3 regions of the Kitasatospora sp. NPDC003701 genome follow, and region 3 is predicted to be linked to each of the others. Evidence: riboswitches for the same ligand, from Rfam matches in the RefSeq annotation. Region 3 holds a riboswitch; each other region holds the start of a gene.

Region 1 (3,261 bases), on a different contig from region 3:
AGGCACTCCAGGGCCCGCTCCAGCAGGACGGGCTTGCGCTCGCGGTAGTCCAGCGCGCCGACCTCGGCGACCGCGCGGCCGAGCAGCACCACCTGGCTGCGGCCGTCCGCGCCGGGCTTGAGCAGCACCGGGTTCATCGCCGCCTCGGGCTCCACCCGGGCCGCCTGGGCCTGCATCGCCTGGGCGCGGCCGATCTCGGCGCCGTCGGCGGTGACGAAGGAGTTCAGCGACATGTTCTGCGCCTTGAACGGCGCCACGGCGACGCCCTGACGGGCCAGCCAGCGGCAGATGCCCGCGGTGACCACGCTCTTGCCGGCGTCCGAGGTCGTCCCGGCGACCAGCAGTGCGTTGCTCATGCGCTCCCCCTTCGCTTGCCCGCCTTGAGTGCCTGCACGACGGCGTGCCCGGCGACGGTCGTACCCAGTGCGAGCAGTCCCACCCGGCGGGAGAGCCGGCAGGCGCGCTCGATGTCGTCCACCGTCACCGGCCGCAGCTCGCCGCCCAGCACCGGCCGGTGCTCCACCCGGGAGCCGTACCGCAGGGTGCCGCCGAGGCGTACGCCGACGGCGCCGGCGAAGGCCGACTCGGCCTGGCCCGCGTTGGGGCTGGGGTGGGCGGAGCCGTCCCGCCGCCAGACCCGCCAGGCCGTCCGGGGCTCGGGCGCGGCGGCGACGGTCAGCAGCGCGGTCAGCCGCGCGCCCGGCCAGCCCGCCGCGTCGTCCAGCCGGGCCGAGGCCCAGCCGAACCGGGCGTGGCGCGCCGAGCGGTGGCCGACCATCGCGTCCAGGGTGTTGACGGCGCGGAAGGCCAGCAGGCCGGGCGCCCCGGCGAGGGCGCCCCAGACGAGCGCGTTGACCACGGCGTCGGCGGTGTTCTCGGCGACCGACTCGACCACCGCGCGGGCGATCTGCTGCTCATCGAGCCCGCTCGGGTCGCGTCCGCACAGGTGCGGCAGCCGCCCGCGCGCCGCCGCGAGGTCGTGCGCGGCGAGCGAGCGTCCGATCGTGCGGGCCTCACGGGTGAGCGAGGTGCCGCCGAGCACCGTCCAGGTCGCGGCGGCGGCCAGCGCGGCCCGCCCGAGCGGCCGGCGGCCCAGGGTGCGGTCGGCGGCCACCGCGCCGGCCGCGACGGTGCCCACGCAGAGCGCGGTGAAGGCGGTGCCGACGGCGCGGTGGTCGCGCCAGATCCGGCGCTCCAGGCGGCCGGCCGCGCTGCCGAAGACGGCCACCGGGTGGCCGCGGCGCGGGTCGGCGAAGCGGGCGTCGGCGAGGTACCCGGCGGCGGCGCCCAGCGCGTAGGCGGCGGCGCGGGTCAGCGGGCGCACGACGGACAGCGGAGGTCTCGGAAGGTCGGGGCAGCCTGCATCGCGTGCGTGTCCTCACTCAGGGTCCGCGCCCTGGATCGACGTACCGGGGGCGAGAGTCTCCTGGCTTCCGGGGCGGACGCACTCCCGGGCCTTCCAGCGGCTTCGACGGCCCGCCGCGATGGGCCCCCTCCGGCGCCGCGGCGGGCGAGGAGGGACTCCGAGTGTGCTCCCCGGTGACAGTGGCGGGACCGCGCCGGACTCGCACCGGCTTCCTCTGCATGCCTCCGTTTGGCTGAAGGATCCCATCACGCGGCCGAACCGTGCGTCAACCGAGGTCACGGAGGGGTAGGTCACAGCGCCGCCGGGTTTCCCGGCCCCGTGGCTACCTCCGATCGGCACCCCCCGCAGGGGCATGACAGCCTGTGGGATCGTCCAGTCGCCTGGAGGAGCCTCCAGTCCCGCTTCGTGTGTTCGGCGGCTGGGGGGCGGCCGGACCACCCCCTACCGTCTGGTCCCATGCGACGCAGACAGCCACCCGCCCTGCCTCCGGTGCCCTTCTCGCCCGCGGCGGCCCGCGCGCACCGCGCCGGCCTCGGCCTGACCCCCGAGCAGGTGGCCGAGGGCATGGCCGCGCACGGCGTCCGGCTGCTGCCCGCCCACGTGCTCGGCTGGGAGAGCGGTGAGCTGCGCCCCACCGAGGAGGAGTTCATCGCGCTGGCCCGGGCGCTCTGGTGTCCGCCGGCCCAGCTGATGGGCGTCCGCCCGGCCCGGCTGCGGGACCTCCGGGTCGCCCGGGAGCTCAACCAGGAGGGCGCGGCCCGCCGGATCGGCATCGCCCTGCGGCAGTACCAGCTGGCCGAGGCGACCGGTCAGTGGGACGGCGACCAGGAGCAGACGCACGCGCTGGCCCGGGTGCTCGGCCTGACCCTGCGCGAGCTGGTCGCGGTGACGGGCCGGGCGGACGAGCTGGACCGGCGGCTGCGGCAGGGCGTGGACGGCCGCTGGCAGGCGCACGTCCGGGCGATCGGCCGGATCGTGCCGGTGCACGAGGACGACCTCGCCACCGTGCTGACGGTGCTGCAGAACGAGAACCAGGTCTCCTCGCACTGGGGCGCCGGCAGCTGGGGCTCCCCGGCCCCGGCGGCGGACCCGGTGGCGCCGGGGGCCCGGCCGCTCGGCGAGCGGTTCTGGGAGCTGCTGGGCCGGCTGGAGACGGAGCTCCCGGTCTGACGGGCCGGCGTCCGCGGGACCCTCCCCGCTGCCCTCCCCGCGCCGCCCCCCGCGGTGGTCCCCGCCCCCGCCGTGACCCGGACGGCCGTGACCCGGACGGCCGTGTCCGGTGGCCGGGCGCCGCCGCCGCGAGTGGACTGGTGGGCACAGTGCCCAGTCCGCGACCAACAGAGCGGGGAGCGATATGCGTTGGGGAACCGCAGCCGCCGTGGCGGCCGCCGCCGTCGGTACCGGGGCCGCCGTCCTGCTGATCGGCCGGAGGGCGTCCGAGCGGATGGTCCACCCGGCGGCCGCCCGTGAGCGGGCCGCCGGCCCCGTCGTGGTGCTGGGCCTCGCCGCCGGACGGGTCACCTTCACCCGCGGCGCCGAGAGCGCCCGCGCCGGCCGCTGGGCCGTCGAGTGGGCCGGCGGCGGGCACGCGGTGGTCGACGAGGTCCTGCACGCCGACGAGCGGGGCGTCACCCGGCGGCTGGTCCGCGCCGACCGGGGCACCCTGGTCCCCGGCACCTCGGTCCGCTTCACCCCCCGGGTGTACCTCGGCGACCCGACCGGTGCGCTCGGCCTGCCGTTCACCGAGACCGCCGTCGAGGGCGAACTGGGCGCGCTGCCCGCCTGGCGGCTCGACGGCAAGCGCGGCGCCTGGGTGATCCTGGTGCACGGCCCCGGCGCGGACCGGCAGCAGACCCTCCCGGTGATCCCCGTCCTGCACCGGCTCGGCCTGCCCG
Region 2 (3,261 bases), on a different contig from region 3:
CGTCCAGGTCGCCGCGATGCCCGACGGTCGGCGCTACCTCTGGACCGCCCGGGCGGTGTCCCGCTCACCGGGCGGCTGGGGGCGGCCGGGCAAGACCTTCGCCATCGGCCTCGGCTGCGAACTGCGGCACGCCGGGCGGCTGGTGTACTCCGCCGGGCTCGACCTCGGGGACGAGGCGGCGGCGACCCCGATCGGCCTCGGCTGCAAGGTGTGCGAGCGCCCCGCCTGCCCGCAGCGGGCCGCACCCGCGGTCGGCCTCCCGCTGGCGGTCGACGAGCACACCAGCACCTTCGTCCCCTACCCCGTCCGGGTCGAACCGGCGCCGCGGGTGGGCGACTTCGCGGCTGCGGGCGGCGGCGCCGCCCACGGCGCGCGGTCGGGCGGGCCGGCCACCGACGGCGGGGCCGGGCGGCGGCGGTCCGGGTAACGGCGGCCCGGGCGGCGGCAGTTCGGGTAGCGGCGGCCCGGGCGGCGGAGCCGGGGCCGCCCGGAAGGCCGCTCAGGCGGCGCGGGGCGCCCGCCGGCGCCGGGCGACCCGCTCGGCCAGCAGCACCGTGGCGACCGCCGCGGCCGTGAACAGCGCGGTGTCGAGCACCGTCCCCGCGGTGGACAGCCACGCCGGGTCGCCGCCGTCGGGCAGCCTCGTCGCGGTGAACAGCCCGCCGATGCCCGTCAGCGCCCCCCGCACGACGTACACGGCCACCAGCGCGACGAGCCCGAGCGGCAGGGTCAACACGATCGCCGCCAGGTGGAACCGCCCGTTCCCGGTCAGCCCGCCCAGGGCCGCCAGTGCGCCGACCAGGGCGACGTAGCAGCCCGCCGCCCACCCGGAACCCCGCCCGGACACCCATCCGGACACCCACCCGGAAACACCCATCAGAACCCCGTCCCCCTGCTCCGCGCCTGCGGGCGGCACGCGCCCCCCGTGCGGCCATCGTCCTCCCCCTCACGGGCGCGGGCCACCCCCCGGGGGGCGGTGAGCGGAGGGGGAGGAGCGGGGCCGGGGCATCCGGTCCGCGACCGGACCGTCCGTCCACGCCACCATCCGCGATCCGGACAATCGCTGACGCGACGCCGTCGATGGGCCTAGGCTGGGCGGTGCAGTCGGTTCGCCATGACCTCCAGCCATGGCGTCGCAAGAGGGAACCCGGTGGGAATCCGGGACTGCCCCGCAGCGGTGAGTGGGAACGACCGCCGTCACATGCACTGGGCCCCAGCGGGGGCCCGGGAAGCGACGGCCAGTAGGTGTCCGCCCTGGTTCCACAGGTGGACGTGCCCGCGAGTCCGAAGACCTGCCACTGCCCGCGTGCACCCCGCACGCGGTGATCTCGGTGACCTCGAGGGCGGGTCGGCGGAGCGGGCGGGCCCATCCTGGTGCCGTGCCCCCACTGTCGTACCTCCACGCCGTCGCGCTCTCCCGGGATCGCAGCGCGACTCGCGAAGGAGAGTTCCGTGTCATCGAGTTCCACCACCCCGCAGGCCACCGTGTACGGCTACCCGAGGCAGGGTGCCAACCGGGAGCTGAAGAAGGCCGTCGAGGGGTACTGGGCCGGTCGGGTCGACGCCGCCGCCCTGCACGCCACCGCCGCCGGACTGCGCCGTGACAACTGGCGCCGGCTGGCCGACGCCGGCGTCACCGAAGTCCCCACCGGCGACTTCTCGCTCTACGACCACGTGCTGGACACCACCGTCGCGGTCGGCGCGATCCCGGCCCGCCACCGCGCCGCCGTCGAGGCCGACCCGCTGGACGGCTACTTCGCCATGGCCCGCGGCACCCAGGAGGTCGCGCCGCTGGAGATGACCAAGTGGTTCGACACCAACTACCACTACCTGGTGCCCGAGTTGGGCCCGGACACGGTCTTCGCCGCGAACTCCGCCAAGCCGGTCTCCGAACTACGGGAGGCCCTCGGTCTCGGCCACCGCGCCCGGCCGGTGCTGGTCGGCCCGCTGACCTACCTGCTGCTCGCCAAGCCCGCCCCCGGCGTGGCCGCCGACTTCCGGCCGATCACCCTGCTGGACCGGCTGCTGCCGGTCTACGCCGAGCTCCTCTCCGACCTGCGCGCCGCGGGCGCCGAATGGGTCCAGCTCGACGAGCCGGCCCTGGTCCAGGACCGCACCCCGGCCGAGCTGAACGCCGCCGCCCGCGTCTACCGCGAGCTGGGCGCGCTCACCGACCGCCCCCTGCTGCTGGTCGCCAGCTACTTCGACCGCCTCGGCGAGGCCCTCCCGGTGCTGGCCAAGGCCCCGGTCGAGGGCATCGGCCTGGACTTCACCGGCCCGGGCGCCGCCAACCTCGACGACCTCGCCGCCGTCGGCGGCGTGCCCGGCAAGCGCCTGGTCGCGGGCGTGGTGGACGGCCGCAACATCTGGATCAACAACCTGGAGAAGTCGCTCGCCACCCTCGGCACGCTGCTCGGCCTGGCCGACCGGGTCGACGTCGCGCCGTCCTGCTCGCTCCTGCACGTCCCGCTCGACGCCGACGCCGAGCGCGACCTCGACCCGCAGGTCGCCCGCTGGCTCGCCTTCGCCCGGCAGAAGACCACCGAGATCGCCACCCTCGCGCGCGGCCTGGCGCACGGCACCGACACCATCGCGGCCCAACTGTCCGCCAACCGGGCCGACCTGGCCTCCCGGGCCGCCTCCGCGCTGACCCACGACCCGGCCGTCCGGGCCCGGGTGGCCGCCACCACCCCCGAGGACGCCCGCCGCGCCCAGGCCTACCCCGAGCGCTCCGAGGCGCAGCGGGCCCGCCTGAACCTGCCGCTGCTGCCGACCACCACCATCGGCTCCTTCCCGCAGACCACCGAGCTGCGCACGGCCCGTGCCGACCTGCGGGCCGGCCGCATCGACGACGGCACCTACCAGGACCGGATGCGGGCCGAGGTCCGCGAGGTGATCGCCTACCAGGAGAAGGCCGGCATCGACGTCCTGGTCCACGGCGAGCCCGAGCGCAACGACATGGTCCAGTACTTCGCCGAGCAGCTGACCGGCTACCTGGCCACCCAGCACGGCTGGGTGCAGTCCTACGGCACCCGCTACGTCCGCCCGCCGGTGCTGGCCGGCGACATCTCCCGCCCGCACCCGATGACCGTCGACTGGTACCGCTACGCGGCGGACCTGACGGACCGCCCGGTCAAGGGCATGCTCACCGGTCCGGTCACCATGCTCGCCTGGTCCTTCGTCCGGGACGACCAGCCGGTCGGCGACACCGCCCGGCAGGTCGCCCTCGCCCTGCGCGACGAGGTGACCGACCTGGAGGCG
Region 3 (3,261 bases):
CACGCTGACCAGGCCGTCGAGGGAGGTCTCCAGGACCAGGTAGACCAGGCGGCGGCCGATGGAGAGCCGCGAGCGCAGACCGAGCCGGCGGCCGGCCAGGGCGTGGAAGGCCTCGTGCAGGGCGAGTAGCGGCACCTGGCCGACGAACAGCATCAGCACGACCAGGGTGTAGGACGAGCTGAAGAACAGGTTGTCGACGCGCGGGACCAGCTCGGGCACCCGGACCATCTCGGCCACGGCGAGGGCCGTCACGAGCGCGTAGCCCACGAGGGCCGGCGGGCTGAACACCAGGCGGCCCAGCCGCTGCCAGCGCACCGGCGCGGCCGGCCGGGCAGCCGCGTCGTCCCCGACGGGGCGGACGAGGTCGAGGTCCACGAGCGCCTCGACCAGGTCGGCGATGTCGACGCTCTCACCGTGCGCGGCCTGGTAGTTCCCGGCGGCCTCGCGGGGCGTGAGGCCCTCGGCCAGCATCCGGACCAACTCGGCGCCGTCGGCGGGGAAGACGGCGTAGGTGTCGGTCTCCGGGCTGCCGATGGTGACCTCGTCGGCCTCCGGCAGGTACACGAGCTGACGGAGCGGCACCGGCCGGTCCAGGTCGAGGCCCGGGGCGGTGGAGCTGCTGTCCGTGGAGGAGTGCACGGGATCCTCCTGCGGGAGGTAGGGGGAGGGGCGGGGCGGAGCGGTGCCGGCCGGACGCAGTGGCCGGCCGGCACCGTGTTCCCCCGTAGCCCGGGGGGACCGGGTCAGTTCTGCACGGCGCAGGACCACGGCAGGTACAGCGCACGGGCCGCGCTGGTCAGGCGAACCGGGCCGGCCTTGCGGACGACGATCTTCTTCATCGCACACACCTCCTTCGGTGATTGCTCATCAACTGTGCCATTAGCTGAGATGAATGAAGTGCTGGGAGTTATCCATGTCAGCTCGGCGATGGGCCAAGAGTGATGAAGATGTGGTGATCGTGTCAATAGAGCAGGGTTCCCTTGCCTGAGCCGTCCTCGGAGCCCGGCGGGAACCCCCAGGTCGAGGGCGGTGCGGGGATCTCGGTGGCCCGTGCCAACTAATAAACTGAAATGACGGGCCAGCCGCCGGTGCTCCACATGAGCTGATCCTGCGGACCGCGAGGACACCCGCGCGGCCGTCCTCCGGCGGGGTTGTCCACCGGTGCGGCGCGCCCGACCGTCACCCGGTCGCGGTGTCGGCCTCGGCGGTTCGGGCCTGCTCGGCAGTTCGGGCCTGCTCGGCAGTTCGGGTCTGCTCGGTGGTTCGGGCCTGCTCGGTGGTTCATGCCCTCGTGGTGTTCAGGCCTTCGACGGGTCGGCTGTTCGTGCCGCGTCCCGCACCCGCGCCGGCCCCGGTGCGGGGATGCGCAGCGAGTCCAGCAGCGGGGAGAGCGGGCGCTCCGGCGGCGCCTGCCCGGCGGTGCGACTGATCTCCCCTATCCAGGTGCAGAGTTCGGCCGTTTCCGTGGCGTCGGTCACGTTCCCGAACCAGAGCGGCCCGGCCCGCCGGCCGTCCTCGGTCCGCCCGTGGGGGCGGACCACCACGACGTTGGCCTGCTCGCAGGGGCCCAGGCAGTCCGTGACCACCAGGCGCGCGGCCGGCAGGGCGGCCACCGCCTCGGCGAGCACGGCCAGTTGGCCCTCGTGATCGATGCCGGGCCGCTTCCTGGCGGTGCCGCAGCAGCAACCTCGGCAGACCACGACATCGACGGCAGCCGTTACCGGTGACATCGCCCAACCTCCTCGTGGGGTTCCGCGCCCCGACCGTCGGAGAAACCACGGGTCAGTGTCCTGACTCCCGGATCGACGCTCGCCCCGACCTTCCGGCCGCGGGGCCGTGGTCGTCGTGTGGAAGGGGTCGCTCCCCGGTCACAGTGGCGGGACCGTCCCGGAATCACACCGGGTTCCTGCGCACCGTGGTCTCGGATGCTTACATCTCGCCCGCGACCCTGCCGCACCGCGTACGAACACGTCAACCGGGGCCCCTGGGTGCGAGGCGTCCGGAGGGCCGGGCTCGGCCATTCCCGGTCGGTGAAGCCGGATTCCTCGGTTTGCCGCCCCGGCGCGCTGCGATATCCGATCTCGTGGTCGAGCGGGCATTCGCTCCAGGGGGCTCCGAGTATTCGTAACGCGTCGAGGAACGCGTGCGAGTCGCGGACGGGACCCGTGATTGCCATGACGGCGGACCGCCGGAGTCCTGCCGCCCTTCATGGCCGGCCCCGGATGGTTGATCACACCCCGCAGTCGGACGGAAACCTCGATCTCGCGGTGGCTGGCGGAACCACGCCCGGCGGGCGGCTCCCCGCCCCGGCGGTCGGGATGCGGCCGGTGCGGGCCGGGGGCAGGGTCGAGACATGAGCGGAGTGATCGTGCTGGTCGAGCTGGAGCCGTCCACGGAGGTGCTGGACGCGGGGGAGGTCGATGTGGGCGCCCGGATTCGCTGGGTGCACGCGGCGCCGCCCGACCCGGACGTGCCGGAGGATCCGGGGCCGGTCACGTTCTGCGGGATCGACACCGGGGACCTGGAACGGGAGGGCTATCAACCGTCGGGGCCGGGTGAGCCCTGGTACCCGCCGTCCCAGCGGACGCGGCGGTGCCGGGAGTGCGAGGCCGCGCTCAGGGCGCTCTGAGCGCGGCGCGCGGCCGGCCGGCTGTCGGGCCGAGGCCCGGCCGCCCGGGCCCGGCCGCCCGGTCGGGGTCGGGCCGGAAGGTCACGGCCCGGTGCCCCGCAGGGCCGCGGCGGGTGCCCCGAAGGGCGGCTGCCCGGTGTCCGGGCGGGCAGACCGGGCGGCCACCGGGTTCGCGGGGAACGGGCCGCGGCGGCTTCAGGGCGTGGGCTCGACGATGTGGCCGTCGCGGAGTTCGATGACGCGGTCGGCGAGCTCCATGAGGGTGGGGTCGTGGGTGGCGACGAGGGCGGTGACGCCTTCGCTGCGGACCACGGCGCGCAGCAGTTCCATGATGGAGCGGCCGGTTTCGGAGTCGAGCTGGCCGGTGGGTTCGTCGGCGATGATCAGGTCGGGCCGGTTGGCGAGGGCGCGGGCGATGGCGACGCGCTGCTGTTGGCCACCGGAGAGCTCGGCGGGGCGCTGGTTGGCGTGATCGGTGAGGCCGACCAGGGCGAGCAGGGTGCGGGCGCGTTCCTCGCGTTCGGCGGCGGGGGTGTTGCGCAGGCGCATGGGGATGCCGACGTTCTCGGTGGCGGTGAGGACGGGGATGAGGCCGAAGGACTGGAAGACGAAGCCGATGCGGTCGCGGCGCA

What was found. A riboswitch is a leader RNA that binds a small molecule or an ion and turns the genes downstream of it on or off. The one in region 3 is predicted to bind cobalamin.
Region 1: another riboswitch for cobalamin. It lies ahead of ACWDRR_RS23935 (cobalamin biosynthesis protein); the one in region 3 lies ahead of ACWDRR_RS09445 ((2Fe-2S) ferredoxin domain-containing protein).
Region 2: another riboswitch for cobalamin. It lies ahead of metE (5-methyltetrahydropteroyltriglutamate--homocysteine S-methyltransferase); the one in region 3 lies ahead of ACWDRR_RS09445 ((2Fe-2S) ferredoxin domain-containing protein).

Annotation. Positions count from the first base shown of each region.
Region 1 covers NZ_JBSFNM010000026.1:54,904-58,164, forward strand. Annotated here, with positions in the region: gene ACWDRR_RS23930 (cobyric acid synthase) at 1-356, opposite strand, end outside; gene ACWDRR_RS23935 (cobalamin biosynthesis protein) at 353-1,324, opposite strand; cobalamin riboswitch at 1,418-1,608, opposite strand; gene ACWDRR_RS23940 (transcriptional regulator) at 1,823-2,536, shown strand; gene ACWDRR_RS23945 (alpha/beta hydrolase family protein) at 2,721-3,261, shown strand, end outside.
Region 2 covers NZ_JBSFNM010000003.1:46,459-49,719, reverse strand. Annotated here, with positions in the region: gene ACWDRR_RS03840 (short-chain fatty acyl-CoA regulator family protein) at 1-427, shown strand, start outside; gene ACWDRR_RS03835 (hypothetical protein) at 500-847, opposite strand; cobalamin riboswitch at 1,088-1,314, shown strand; gene metE (5-methyltetrahydropteroyltriglutamate--homocysteine S-methyltransferase) at 1,453-3,261, shown strand, end outside.
Region 3 covers NZ_JBSFNM010000007.1:140,526-143,786, forward strand. Annotated here, with positions in the region: gene ACWDRR_RS09440 (hypothetical protein) at 1-639, opposite strand, end outside; gene ACWDRR_RS09445 ((2Fe-2S) ferredoxin domain-containing protein) at 1,299-1,730, opposite strand; cobalamin riboswitch at 1,763-1,933, opposite strand; gene ACWDRR_RS09450 (hypothetical protein) at 2,354-2,629, shown strand; gene ACWDRR_RS09455 (ABC transporter ATP-binding protein) at 2,825-3,261, opposite strand, start outside.